2 regions of the Faecalibacterium sp. DFI.5.82 genome follow, and region 2 is predicted to be linked to the other one. Evidence: predicted binding sites of a transcription regulator. Region 2 holds the regulator's gene; the other holds the start of a gene.

Region 1 (7,027 bases), on a different contig from region 2:
CATGCGGTCAGGATCTTGTCGGCCAGCTCCACCAGACGCTCGTCATCCGCACAGGTCAGGCGGATGCAGCTCATGGGCCAGTGGACGATGCCGGCTTCCACATCCTCAAAGCCGGGGAACACCCAGCTCTTCTCGATGGGAGCCTTGGCCATGGCGAACTCATAGTGACCGCCCTGGAAGTGGTCGTGGCTCAGGATGCTGCCGCCCACAATGGGCAGGTCTGCATTGCTGCCCACGAAATAGTGGGGGAACAGGCCCACGAAGTCCAGCAGCTTGCGGAAGGTGGCCCGCTCGATCTTCATGGGGGTGTGCTGGCTGTTGAACACGATGCAGTGCTCGTTGTAGTAGACATAGGGGCTGTACTGCAGATTCCATGCGCTGCCGTTGATGGTCAGCGGGATGATGCGGTGGTTTTCGCGGGCGGGATGGTTCATCCGGCCTGCATAGCCCTCGTTCTCCACGCAGAGCTGGCACTTGGGGTAGGCGCTCTGGGGGGCCAGCTTGGCGGCGGCAATGGCCTTGGGGTCCTTTTCGGGCTTCGAGAGGTTGATGGTGATATCCAGATCGCCGTAGAGGGTCTTGGTGACCCACTTCACGTCCCGCTTGATGCGGTAGCGGCGGATGTAATCGGTATCCTGGCTGAATTCATAGAACCAGTCGGTGGCGGCCTGGGGACCCTCGCTTTCGTACCGCTCCTCAAAGTTGGCGCGGACAATAGAGGGGCGCGGGGTCAGCACGCCCATCAGCTTGGTGTCAAACAGGTCGCGGGCGGTGGAATTGTCCTCGCACACGCCCCGGGCCACGGCATCGTCCACCAGCGTTTTCAGGATGCTCTCGAGGTCGGTGTAGCAGACATCTCCCTCGGGCTCGGCAAAGCTGTCCAGCTGCATGGTCATCAGCAGCTGATTGCGGATATAGATCTCGTCATCGGGCAGGATGAGCCCGGTGTCCAGCCCATAGTTGACGAGCTGTTGAATGGCAGTAGAGATCACAGCACGGCACCTCCTTCCGGACGGATGGAGAGGATGTGGCACTTGCCTGCGCCCAGAATGGTCTCCATCTCAGCCTTGAAGGCATCTAGCTTCTCCAGCGGCACAAAGGCCTGCACGGTGCCGGCAAAGCCACCGCCGTGAACGCGGACAGCGCCCGCGCCGTTCAGAAAATGCTTTGCGGCGGCAATGGTCACAGCCACTTCCTGATGCTCCTTGTACCCGGCGGGGATGACGTTCTGCAGGTATTCCCAGCTGCTGGTGCCGGATTCGTTGACCAGCTGCAGGAAGGTCACAAAATCACCGGCGCGCAGGGCGTTTACCTGCCGGGCAACGCGCTGGTTGTCGGCGTAGATGTGGAAAGCCCGGAGCACAGCCCGGTCACCGCACTGTTTGCGGCATGCGGGCAGATTTGCAATAAAGGTCTCAAAGGGCACATCCCGCAGGACTTCGCCGCCGCAGACAGCGGCCACGGCGCGGCACTCGTTGGGGATGGCGGCGTACTCATCGGTCAGGTCGGCGTGGTCTGCACCGGAATCCAGGATGCAGAGGGCAAGGCCTGCCTGAGAGAAATCCACCTGCACCGGCTCCACATCGGGGTGGGCAGGATCGGCAAAGTCGATGGTGATAATGTTGCCCACGCTGGAGGCCATCTGATCCATCAGGCCGCAGGGCTTGCCAAAGTAGACGTTCTCTGCCCACTGGCCGATCTGCGCAATGGCGATGGGGGAGACCTTTTCGGCCATGAAGCGGTCGTTCAGGATGACACCGATCAGCACCTCAAAGGCGGCAGAGGACGAAACGCCGCTGCCCTTGGGCACGTTGGAGGAGATATATACGTCCAGGCCGGAGAGGGCAGCGCCATGCTCCTTGAAGGCCTCACACTCGCCCCGCAGCAGGGCCATGGTGGTGTTCTCTTCCTCCTTGCGGGCAGCAAGGTCGCCAAGGTCGATGACACAGAGGTCATAGCCCTCGCTCTGCACACGCAGCTGGTTCAGGCCGTTGGGGGCAGCAGCAGCGATCATGTCAATGTTCACGCTGCCGGCCAGCACCCGGCCATGCTGGTGGTCGGTGTGGTTGCCGCCGATCTCGGTGCGGCCCGGGGCGCTGTACAGTCCGGCCTCGGTGTGGGCACCAAAGGTAGCTTCCAGCCCGTCCAGCACTGCCGCATAGCGTGCGGCGTGGGCAGCGGTCTGCTCCGGCGAACAGCAGTAGAGGGAGGCCAGCCGGGCGGTATGGGTGCCGCCCGCCAGCTCCTGCTTCCAGACAGAAATAGGCTTCATCATGGCGCGTTCCTCCTCGTATAGGTGAATGATTCTTCAAAGGGCCAGGGCCCGTTCTTCTGATTCTATAATATCGGTTCTGTCGAGAAAAGACCATGTATTATTGTTGCATCTGGATGAAAGGTCAACGCAGTTCCGGCAGTCAGCTCCGGGGCGCGAAATCGCCGCCGGTGAGCCCGTCGAGGTTCAGCATCCCTTCCAGCGCGGCAATGTCGGTGGAAACATCCAGCGCATCGGAGGCAAACAGCTTGTCCAGCTGGTTTTCAAAGGCGGTGATGAGCAGATCCATGCTCCGCTCAATGCTCTGCTTTGCCTCAGTGATGTTGGTGCCCTGCACATCCTGTGCCGAAAGCTGGGCGTAGGTGTTCAGCAGCTTCAGCGCGGTGGGCAGGTAGTAATCCATAAATTTCTGCAGCTGGGCTTTTTTGTCCGGGTCCTTTTTTGCCAGTGCGAAGATGCGGGCGCTGACATCCTCCAGCCGGGAGATCTTGGCCGTCATCACCAGGTCGGGGATGGCATCGTTGGCCTGCCGGAGCTGGCGCTGCAGGGCGGCATACTGATCCTCGGGAGCCGGTGCGGGTGCGGGCTCGGCGGGTCTGGGCGGCTGGGGCGCAGCGCCCCGCACCACCAGCGTGCCGGTGCGGTTGTCGATATAGGCATCGGCCCCGAAATAGCCGTGGTCGATGGCGCGCTCCACGGCGGCGCGGCCCCTGTCGGCATCAATGCCCGCGGCTGCAAAGAGTTCGTCCAGCGGGATATTATCCCGGGTCCCAACGATCTTGTCCAGCTGGCGCTCCAGATGGCGGGCCTGTTTCATCCGCAGGACCATAGCCAGCGCAGCGCCGCCGCCAATGGTCTGGGCCAGCGCGGTCAGAAACTCGCCCCAGTCGAACCAGTAGCCCCACATGTCAATGATATCGGCAAGGCCTGCAAGGCCCACCCCCAGAAAGATGCCGCCGAACACTGTGCAGAGGCTGGTCAGGGTCTTGTGCCACTTTTTGGCGTTCTGCTGCTCGGCAGTGGGCACATCGTGGCCGTAGACCGGCTCAGTGTCCCGGGCCGGCTGACCGGCACCGGTGTCCTGGGGGCGGAAATCGCTGGAATATTCCGCGTTCTCCTGCTCCTTTTTTTCGGCATCCCGGTCAATGGCACGCAGGATGAAGAACAGGATGCCCAGCCACGGCGACATGGCGAACAACACCAGTAACGCGATGGTTGGGATGTGGGCAAGAAAATGTTTGCTGCGTCTGGGCTCCATGGGGCAGAATCCTCCTAAAACAAAAAAGCCGTGTTCCACTTTATTATAGCGGAGCACGGCCCTTTTGTTAAGGGGGTAATTTATTTGTGGGAAAGGAAATTACTTCATCAGGCTGCAAACGGCCTCGGCGTAAGCGGCGGGATCATCCACGGGCAGGCCCTCGATCAGCTGTGCCTGTGCATAGAGCAGGCTGCTGTATTTCTTGACCTTGTCGGTATCACCGGCCTCCTGTGCGGCCTTCAGCACGGCGAACACGGGGTGGCTGATGTTCAGTTCCAGCACCTTGTCGCTCTTCACGCCCTCGCTGCCGGGCTGCTTGGAGAGCACCTTCTCCATCTCGATGGACAGGGGGCCGTCGGCGCTCAGGCAGACAGGGTGATCCTTCAGGCGGGTGGAGACCTTGACCTCCTTGACCTTGCCGTCCAGAGCGTCCTTCATGGCATCGAACAGGGGCTTGTTCTCGGCGGTGGCATCTTCAGCGGCCTTTTTCTCGTCCTCGGTCTCAAGGCCCAGATCGCCGCTGTTGACGTTCTTGAACTCCACGGTGCCGTCCTTGCCCTCGGCATCCTTGCGGGGGTAGCTGCGCATGATCTGCAGGCAGAACTCATCCACGTCCTCGGTCAGCAGCAGGACATCATAGCCCTTGTCCAGAACCAGCTCGGCGGCGGGGAGCTTGGCCAGACGGTCAGTGGAGTCACCGGCGGCAAAGTAGATGAACTTCTGCTCGGCAGGCATCTTGTCCACATACTCCTGCAGGGTGACCATCTTCTGCTCCTTGGCAGACCAGAACAGCAGCAGGTCGCGCAGCAGCTCAGCGTGCATCCCGTAATCAGAGTAAGCGCCGAACTTGATCTGGCGGCCGAACTCCTTCCAGAATGCCTCGTACTTTTCGCGGTCGTTGACCAGCATGGAGTGCAGCTCGTTCTTGATCTTCTTTTCCAGTGCATTGTGGATCAGCTTGAGCTGGTTGTCCTTCTGCAGCATCTCGCGGCTGATGTTCAGGCTCAGATCCTGGCTGTCCACAATGCCCTTGACGAAGCTGAAGTAATCGGGCAGCAGGTCTGCGCACTTTTCCATAATGAGCACGCCGGATGCGTACAGAGCCAGACCCTTCTCATACTCCTTGGTGTAGAAATCATAGGGGCGGTGGCTGGGCACGAACAGCAGGGCGTTGTAGTTGGCGGTGCCCTCGGTGCGGCTCACGATGACGCGGGCGGGGTCAGAATAATCGTTGAATTTATCCTTGTAGAAGCTGGCGTATTCCTCATCGGTGACCTCGCTCTTCTGCTTCTTCCAGATGGGCACCATGCTGTTCAGGGTTTCAAGTTCGGTGTAGGTCTCCCACTCCGGCTTGTAGTCCTCGGGCTTGGGATCGGGTTCGGGTTTCTGGCGGCTCTTCTCCCGCTCCATCTGGATGGGATAGCGCACATAGTCGCTGTACTTTTTGACGATGGCCACGATGCCGTATTCATCGAGGAAGTTCTCGTAATTGTCGGTATCGGTGCTGTCCTTGATGTGCAGGATGATGTCGGTACCGGCGGTTTCCTTCTCAGCGGGGGTCAGCTCGTAGCCGTCAGCACCGCTGGACTCCCACTGCCAAGCCTCATCCGCACCGTATGCCTTGGAGATGACGGTGACCTTGTCGGCGACCATGAAGGCGGAGTAGAAGCCCACGCCGAACTGACCGATGATGTCGATGTTCTCGTCCTTATTGTCCTTCTTGAAGTCCAGAGAACCGGAGTGGGCGATGGTGCCCAGGTTCTGCTCCAGCTCTTCTTTGGTCATGCCGATGCCGTTATCGGAGACAGTCAGCAGGCGATTGTCCTTATCGCGGGTGAGCAGGATGCGGAAATCGCCCTTGTTCATGCCCACGGAGGGATCGGTCAGGCTCTTATAATAAAGTTTGTCGATGGCATCCGAAGCGTTGGAGATCAGCTCACGGAGGAAGATCTCCTTGTTGGTGTAGATGGAGTTGATCATCATGTCCATCAGCTTTTTGCTTTCAGCCTGAAATTCTTTCTTCGCCATAATACAAAACCTCTTTTGTACAGTATTCAGATCCGGCCCCTTGCAAAAGGAGCGGCAATGCAAAAGAAGCAGCCGATGCTGCATCTTCTTAGCACTCATATCTTTCGAGTGCTAATATACACCGATGCGGGTCAAAAATCAAGGGGTTTCATAAAAAGTTCAGAAATGAACTGGAACAAAATGCCTTTTGTGCGTTGCTACAAAAAATTCATAAAGAAATAGTTGACCTTTCACAATTTTTAGCGTATACTGGTCAGCGGAAACAAACGAGGAAAGAGGAATATGTTATGGCAATGAAGCCGGAGATCTCCGTGAAGAACCTGCTGATGCAGGCATTCCTGACGGGCTGGGAACGCTCGGACAAGAGCATTTCGCAGGATGAATACTTACAGAGCGCCATTCAGGTCATCGAGGTGCTGCAGGTGGAACCTGAAAATGTCTACGCCGAGGAAGGCCTGGGCCTGACCGACGGCGACGAGGTGGACCATCTGGACGACCTGCTGCGGGCGGACGGCCAGTGGCTGTATTACGGCGTGGAGGAGGAAAACTTCTTCCTCATCCAGTGGTACCCGGACAAGGCTTCTGCCGAGGCCAAGCTGGCCGAGCTGGAAGCACTGGGCGACGGCAAGCAGTATCTGGTGGACCTGAGCCTGACCCGCGAAACTCCTTCGGCCGCTGAGAACTTTGGCAGCTCCAACCCGGTTCAGCTGCGGAGCTGAGCTGAGCGTTTCTGACAAAAAGAAAGGGAATTTTCCATGCAGCTTTCACAAACGGAACGGGAGCGCCTGTCCGCTATTCTGGAACAGTACGACCATCACCCCAAGGTGCAGGAAATGCGTGAGTTTATCCAGCACGGTGATGTGACCACCTACCAGCACTGCAAGAATGTGGTCGTGGTCAGCTGCTGGATCAACCACCGCTTCCATCTGGGAGCCGATGAGACCACGCTGGCCGTGGGGGCTTTCCTCCACGATTTCTATCTCTATGACTGGCACAAGCAGGGCTCTTTCCACGGCCTGCGGCATCTGTTTGAGATGCACGGCTTTTCCCACCCGGGGTCTGCCTGTGTGAACGCACAGCGGGTGTTCGGCATTACCAAAAAGGAGCAGAACATCATTGCCAGCCACATGTGGCCCCTGACCTTCCGCCATATCCCGACCTGCCGGGAGGCGGTCATCGTCTGTCTGGCGGATAAATACTGCGCCATTGTGGAGAGCATGTTCCGCCGCACAAGGGTGGGCGCTGACGAAGAAGAGTGGTAAAGAAGCCGCCGCACTGTTCACATGAAAGAACGCAAAAGACCAGAGTTGTAACGCCTTTTGGCGAAACAACTCTGGTCTTTTTTGCTGGGGCTTGTGCAACAGCCTCTTTGAAAAAGTGATCTTATTCTGCTCTCAGAGCCTTGACAGGGTCAGAGCGGGAAGCGGTTTTGGCGGGGATGAAGCCGCCCAGAATGGTCAGCACAGTTG
Region 2 (7,027 bases):
CGAAACGGAGGAGACCGCCCCCGTAGCCGAGGAAGCGCCTGCCGCTTCCGAGAACGGCGAGGATGTGCTGGCCGAAGCCCAGATCAAGGATATCAACGGCACCGTTCTGCTGACCCCTGAGGAGATCCGGGATGCACTGGACAGCGGCACGCTGGACGAAGAGAGCATCGACCCCACCTGCCTGACCGGTGAAAACGGCCTGCTGCAGTGGCTGTGGGAGTTCTTCTTCGGCAAGGATGAGGAAGAAACGCCCCAGTATTCCGGCTGGCGCACCGAAAACGGCAAGACCTATTACTACGACCAGAACACTCACCAGCCCGTCACCGGCATCCAGAGCATCGACAACAAGCTCTATTATTTTGATGCCTCCGGCGTGCAGCAGCCCGCCACCTTCGGCATCGATGTTTCCAAGTACCAGAGCAGCATCGATTGGGACAAGGTGAAAACGGCAGGTGTGGAGTTTGCCATCATCCGCGTAGGCTACCGCGGCTACGGCTCCGGCGCGCTGGTGCAGGACCCCAAGTTTGAGGAGCACTTCACCAACGCCCGCAACGCCGGGCTGCGGGTGGGCATCTACTGCTTCAGCCAGGCCGTCAACGAGAACGAGGCCCGCGAGGAAGCACAGGCCTGCGTCTATGTGCTGAATGGCCGCCAGCTCGATTACCCCATCTACTTTGATACCGAGGCTTCCGGTGCAGGCAATGGCCGTGCCGATGGTCTGGGCGTGGAAGACCGCACCAAGTGTGCTGTGGCTTTCTGCGAAGAGGTCAAGGCACTGGGCTACAAGCCCGGCGTGTACGCCTCCACCACCTGGTTCCGCAAGCGGCTGGATATGAGCCAGCTGTCCAACTACTACATCTGGAACGCCCACTACAACGTGGCCTCCAGCCCCATTGCCTGCAATATGTGGCAGGGCACCTGCACCGCCCGCATTCCCGGTTACGGCGGCCAGATCGATGTGAACATCAGCTATATGGGCTGATCTGACTGCAAACAAAAAGAGCGAAGATTCAACCGAATCTTCGCTCTTTTTTGATGGACAGCTTATGCGAACATATCCTTCAGCTTTTTGAAGAAGCCCTTGCGCTTTTCGTAGTTCTCCTCTTTCAGGGTGCCCTCAAACTTCTTCAGGGCATCCCGCTGGGCCTTGTTCAGCTTCTTGGGGATCTCCACCTCGCACTTGACGTACATATCGCCCCGGCCGCGGCCGTTCAGATACTGGATGCCCTTGCCGCGCAGGCGGAAGGTGGTGCCGCTCTGGGTGCCTTCGGGCACGGTGTACTCCACCTTGCCGTCAATGGAAGGCACGGTGATGCTGTCGCCCAGAACCGCCTGGCTGTAGGTAATGGGCACCGTGACCCAGACATCATAGCCGTCGCGCTGGAACACCTCGCTGGGCCGGACCGTGACCATCACGATCACATCACCGGCAGGGCCGCCGTTGGCACCGGCATCGCCCATGCCGCGCAGTGCAAAGCTCTGATCGTCGTCGATGCCCATGGGGATGGACACCTCCAGCGTTTTCCTGGCGGCAGTTTTTCCACTGCCGTGGCAGACCTTGCAGGGGTTCTTGACCAGCTTGCCCTTGCCGCCGCAGCGGGAGCAGGGCTGCTGGGTCTGCATCACGCCAAAGGGAGTGCGCTGCTGCCGGATGACATAGCCGCGGCCGCCGCAGTCCGGGCAGGTCTCGGGGCTGCTGCCGGCGGCGCAGCCGCTGCCATGGCACTCCGTGCACTCCTGCTGGCGGGTGATGGTGATGTTCTTCTTGCAGCCATGCACGGCCTCATCAAAGCTCAGGGTGATCCGCACACGGATATCCTGACCCTTGCGGGGGGCGTTGGGGTTTGCCTGACGGGCAGAGCCGCCAAAGCCGCCGAAACCGCCGCCAAAGATATCACCAAAGATATCGCCCAGATCGACCCCATCGCCGCCAAAGCCGCTGAAGCCGCCCGCGCCGCCGCCGTTCTGGGCTGCATAGCTGGGGTCCACACCGGCAAAGCCGTACTGATCGTACAGCTGGCGCTTCTTCGGGTCCGAAAGCACCTCGTTGGCTTCATTGACTTCCTTGAACTTTTCCTCGGCATCCTTATCGCCGGGGTTGTAGTCCGGGTGGTACTTCATGGCCAGCTTGCGGTAAGCCTTTTTGATCTCCGCATCGGTGGCCGTTTTGGATACTCCCAGCACTTCGTAGTAATCGCGCTTTTCCTGTGCCATAACCATACCTCTATAAAACCAGCAAAGGCCGCCCCGGCAAAACCGGAGCGGCTTTTGCTTTTATCCGGCACGCCTGCCCGCCGGTTTGGCCGGGCATCTGCCGTTTGTGTCAGAACTTAAACTTCCTTGAAGTCAGCGTCCACAACGCCGTCATCGTTGGGCTTCTGCTGGTTGTTTGCGCCAGCATCGGGGCCGGGCTGTGCGCCTGCAGCCTGCTGGGCAGCAGCGGCAGCCTGATACATCTTCTCAAAGACATGGCTCAGCTCATCCTGCTTTGCCTTGATCTCATCGATGGAGCCGGACTGAACAGCGGTCTTGAGGTCGGCCAGTTTTGCCTCAGCTTCGCTCTTCACGTCAGCGGGCATCTTGTCGCCGTTCTCCTTCAGCATCTTCTCAGTCTGGAACACCATCTGATCAGCGCCGTTGCGGATATCGACCTCTTCACGCTTCTTCTTATCATCGGCAGCAAACTGCTCAGCTTCCTTCACAGCCTTGTCGATATCTTCCTTGGACATATTGGTGGAAGCGGTGATGGTGATATTCTGCTCCTTGCCGGTGCCCAGATCCTTCGCGCTGACCTTCACGATGCCGTTTGCATCGATATCGAAGGTGACTTCGATCTGAGGCACACCACGGGGAGCCGGAGCAATGCCATCCAGGTGGAACACACCCAGGCTCTTGTTGTCGCGGGCAAACTCACGCTCGCCCTGCAGAACGTTGATCTCAACAGAGGGCTGGTTATCAGCAGCAGTGGAGAACACCTGGCTCTTGTGGGTGGGGATGGTGGTGTTGCGGTCAATGATCTTGGTGCACACGCCGCCCAGGGTCTCAATGCCCAGGCTCAGCGGGGTGACATCCAGCAGCAGCAGGCCCTTGACATCGCCCTGCAGAACGCCGCCCTGGATGGCAGCGCCCACAGCCACGCACTCATCGGGGTTGATGCCCTTGAAGGGCTCGCAGTTCAGTTCCTTCTTGACTGCATCGTAGACAGCGGGGATACGGGTGGAACCACCGACCATCAGGACCTTCTTCAGGTCAGAGGGACGCAGGCCTGCATCCTGCAGAGCCTTGCGGACAGGGGTCATGGTGCGGTCAACCAGATCAGCGGTCAGCTCATTGAACTTTGCGCGGGTCAGGGTCATATCCAGATGCTTGGGGCCGGTAGCGTCGGCAGTGATGAAGGGCAGGTTGATCTGGCTGCTCATTGCGCTGGACAGCTCGATCTTTGCCTTCTCAGCAGCTTCCTTCAAGCGCTGTGCGGCCATCTTATCCTTGCGCAGGTCGATGCCGTTCTCGTTCTGGAACGCATCTGCCATCCAGTCGATGATGCGCTGGTCGAAGTCATCGCCGCCCAGGTGGGTATCACCGTTGGTGGCCAGAACCTCGGTCACGCCGTCGCCCATCTCGATGATGGAGACATCGAAGGTGCCGCCGCCCAGGTCGTAGACCATGATCTTCTGGTCCTCTTCCTTATCGATGCCGTATGCCAGAGATGCGGCAGTGGGCTCGTTGATGATACGCTTGACGTTCAGGCCGGCAATGGTGCCTGCGTCCTTGGTTGCCTGACGCTGGCTGTCGTTGAAGTATGCAGGAACGGTGATGACTGCATCGGTGACAGTCTCGCCCAGATAAGCCTCAGCATCTGCCTTCAGCTTCTGCAGGATCATCGCGCTGACCTGCTGGGGAGTGTACTCCTTGCCGTTCAGGGTCACCTTGTGGTCGGTGCCCATATAACGCTTGATGGAAGCCACCGTGTTCTCAGGGTTGGTGATGGCCTGGCGCTTTGCGACCTGACCCACCAGACGGTCGCCGGTCTTGGTGAAGCCGACAACAGACGGGGTGGTGCGTGCACCCTCAGAGTTTGCGATAACAACGGGCTCGCCGCCCTCCATAACAGCCACGCAGCTGTTGGTAGTACCAAGGTCGATACCAATGATCTTACTCATAATGAAAGCTCCTCTCAAATTCAGAACGTTTTTTGTTTATGTGATGCTCAAATGTTACCAAGCGGATGTTATATTTGAAAACCCTTGCGGGGTCTTGCAAAATCACTCTGCCACAACAACGGTGGCATGGCGGACGATCTTATCGCCCAGCTTGTAGCCCTTCTGGTAAACCGTGATCACGGTGCCGCTCTCCTGCCCATCGGGGGCGGGGATCTGCTGCACGGCATTCATAAAGTTGGGGTCAAAGGGCTTGCCCAGCGCCTCGATCTCCTCCACATGGAGGGCGTTCAGCGCCTTGGCGGCTTTGTCCAGCGTCATGGTCACGCCCTTCTTGTAATTCTCGTCGGTGGTGGGGGCGTTGGCCGCCATCTCCAGCGTATCCAGAATGGGGATGATCTGGTTCACGGCAAAGGACACGCCGTCGTTGAACTTCTGGTCAGCCTCACGGGTGGAGCGCTTGCGGTAATTCTCATACTCGGCGGCCATCCGCAGCAGCTGATCCTTGGCCTGATTGGCATTCTTCTCAGCCGCGTCCAGCTTTGCCTTCACGGCCTCCAGCTCCCGGGCCTTCTTGTTGAAGAAGCCATCCTTTTTCTTGGGGTCTGCCGCTTCAGCGTTCGTCTCGGGAGCCGCTGCCTGCTCAGGTGCAGTTTCCGGGGCGGCCTGCTCGGCGGTGTTGGGCTCCACGGCAGGTTCTTCTGCCTGCGGGGTCTTTTTTGTTTCTTCGCTCATTCCAGGTCCTCCTTATAGATCACAGTCCGCCGGGGTGCGGCTGCCTGCGGGGTATCTTTTCGTTTGCCGCTCATTCCTTCGCCAAGCTGATCGGCAAAGGTGTGGAGCAGCGGCATCAGCTTCTGGAAGGGCATCCGGGTGGGGCCGATGAGGGCCACAGAGCCCCAGAGGCCTCCGCCCACCAGATACCGGTCACTCACGATGCACAGGCCGGGGATCTGAGGTTCCAGATCCTCGCCCAGCAGGATGCTTTCGCTCTGCTCTGCCGGGGGTGCAATGAGGGCGGCGGCCTGCTCTTCGTCGTTCAGCAGGCTCAGGATGCTGCCCACCTTGCCGTCCAGCTGGGGCCAGTCCAGCAGGTACTGCTCACCACCCAGATACACATGGGGCTGGGTGGAATCCTGCAGGATGGCGGCGGCGGCGCTGATCACCGGCACCAGCTCCGGGCTGATCTGGCTGCACAGCTCTGCAAGGAGCCGGGGCGACAGATCAACAGGAGCCACAAAGGTCAGGTTCCGGTTGAGCAGGGCGGCAAGCGCCGCTGCATTTTCCCGGGAAAGACCGGTGCGGACCCGCGCCACACGGGTGCGGACATAACCGGCAGTGGTCACAGCCAGCACCGCTGCGGCGCTGCGGCCCACCTGCACCACCTCGTAGTGGGCGATGCAGAGATCCTCAGCACAGGGGGTGCTGACGGCGGCGGTGCAGCCGCTGATGGCGGCCAGCGCCTTGGCGGCACCCTGTGCCAGCTTTTCCGGCTCGTGGTCGAGGCTTGCGAACACCGCATCCACACGGGCGCGGGTCACACGGTCCAGCGGCTGGTCATCGGTGAGAAGATGATCCAGATAATAACGGTAGCCCTTGGCACTGGGGACACGGCCTGCGCTGGTGTGGGGCTGCTCCAGCAGACCCAGCTTGGTCAGCGCGGCCATCTCGTTGCGCAGCGTGGCACTGGAAACTGCCATATCAAAGTAGTTTGCCAGCACACTGCTGCCCACGGGCTCGCCCTCGAGGCCATACAGCGCAACGATCGCCTGCAAGACACGCTGCTTGCGTGCATCCATCGTCATAGCGCCTGCCTCCTTCGTTCGCTTTTCGTTTCTTTAGCACTCCTTCTTCCTGAGTGCTAAGACCATTATATCCAATTTTGCGGCGCTGTCAATAGCTTCTCAGAAAAGTTTTGAAAGATTCATAATTCTGTCATAAAGGCCGCACAAAAAAGAGCCGCCCTGCGGCGGCTCTCCTATATAATAGATCATTCCTCCATCTGCTTTGCCAGAAATGCCGCCGCCACGTTCACCGCCTTGAGCTGGGCGGCATCGGGCTGGGCAGTGCGGTCCTCCGTAAGCAGGCCCACACTGCCGGTGACATCCCCCGCCGCAATGATGGGCACAGCGCACAGCAGCGCCCGGGGCGAGCCCTCACAGGGCAGCAATGCCTTTTCGGGGCTACCATCGCTCTGGTAGGGCTTGCGGCTGTCCATCAGCTTTTCCAGCGGCTGGCTTACGCTGCGGTCTGCCAGATCCCGCCTGCCCGCACCGGATGCCGCCAGAATGCGGTCCCGGTCTGAGACAAAGGCCGTCAGGGCAAAGCACTTGCTCAGCACATCCACATACTGGGCCGTCACCCCGCTCAGTTCCCCCATGGGCGAATACTTTTTGAAGATGACCTCGCCGTCCCCCGTTGTGAAGATCTCCAGCGGGTCTCCCCTGCGGATGCGCTGGGTGCGGCGGATCTCCTTGGGGATGACCACCCGCCCCAGCTCATCGATGCGGCGCACGATGCCGGTTGCTTTCATAAGGTTCCCTTCCTTTCCATGTTCCGGTTTTGCTTCCAGATTTCTGTGAAGTATGGTTATTCTGTGGAAACAGGAAGGGAATTATTCATTCAGCTCCGGCCGGAGCCTTACCTGCGCACATACTGCGTCTTTCTGCCCGCGCCGATCCTCTCCAGAACGCCCTCCTCTGTCAGTTTTTTCAGCGCGCTTTCAATCGAGCTTGTACCAAAGCCCGGGCAGGCCTCTGCGGCCTCCTGTTTTGTAAAGGCTCCCAGCCTTTCCATCGCATAGCTGCGCACTCGCTCGTACGCCGTCACGCGCTTCTGTCCCCCGCCGACCAGATCGACCCGCTGCTCAA

Evidence for each region. Region 2 encodes HrcA, which represses chaperone genes, less so after heat shock. Its sites were predicted from a motif close to TGTTAGCACTCNNNNNNNNNGAGTGCTAACA; they were not measured.
Region 1: a site for HrcA is predicted at 5,645-5,675, ahead of htpG (molecular chaperone HtpG). Genes of this name have one in related genera too.

Annotation. Positions count from the first base shown of each region.
Region 1 is NZ_JARFIS010000002.1:128,110-135,136, reverse strand. Features, by position in the region: gene galT (UDP-glucose--hexose-1-phosphate uridylyltransferase) at 1-992, opposite strand, end outside; gene P0G09_RS04245 (galactokinase family protein) at 989-2,275, opposite strand; gene P0G09_RS04240 (5-bromo-4-chloroindolyl phosphate hydrolysis family protein) at 2,415-3,530, opposite strand; gene htpG (molecular chaperone HtpG) at 3,630-5,558, opposite strand; gene P0G09_RS04230 (hypothetical protein) at 5,846-6,277, shown strand; gene P0G09_RS04225 (HD domain-containing protein) at 6,314-6,820, shown strand; gene P0G09_RS04220 (ABC transporter ATP-binding protein/permease) at 6,942-7,027, opposite strand, start outside.
Region 2 is NZ_JARFIS010000010.1:45,706-52,732, forward strand. Features, by position in the region: gene P0G09_RS12070 (GH25 family lysozyme) at 1-982, shown strand, start outside; gene dnaJ (molecular chaperone DnaJ) at 1,045-2,214, opposite strand; gene dnaK (molecular chaperone DnaK) at 2,331-4,160, opposite strand; gene grpE (nucleotide exchange factor GrpE) at 4,263-4,892, opposite strand; gene hrcA (heat-inducible transcriptional repressor HrcA) at 4,889-5,962, opposite strand; gene P0G09_RS12095 (stage V sporulation T C-terminal domain-containing protein) at 6,148-6,690, opposite strand; gene P0G09_RS12100 (Fic family protein) at 6,798-7,027, opposite strand, start outside.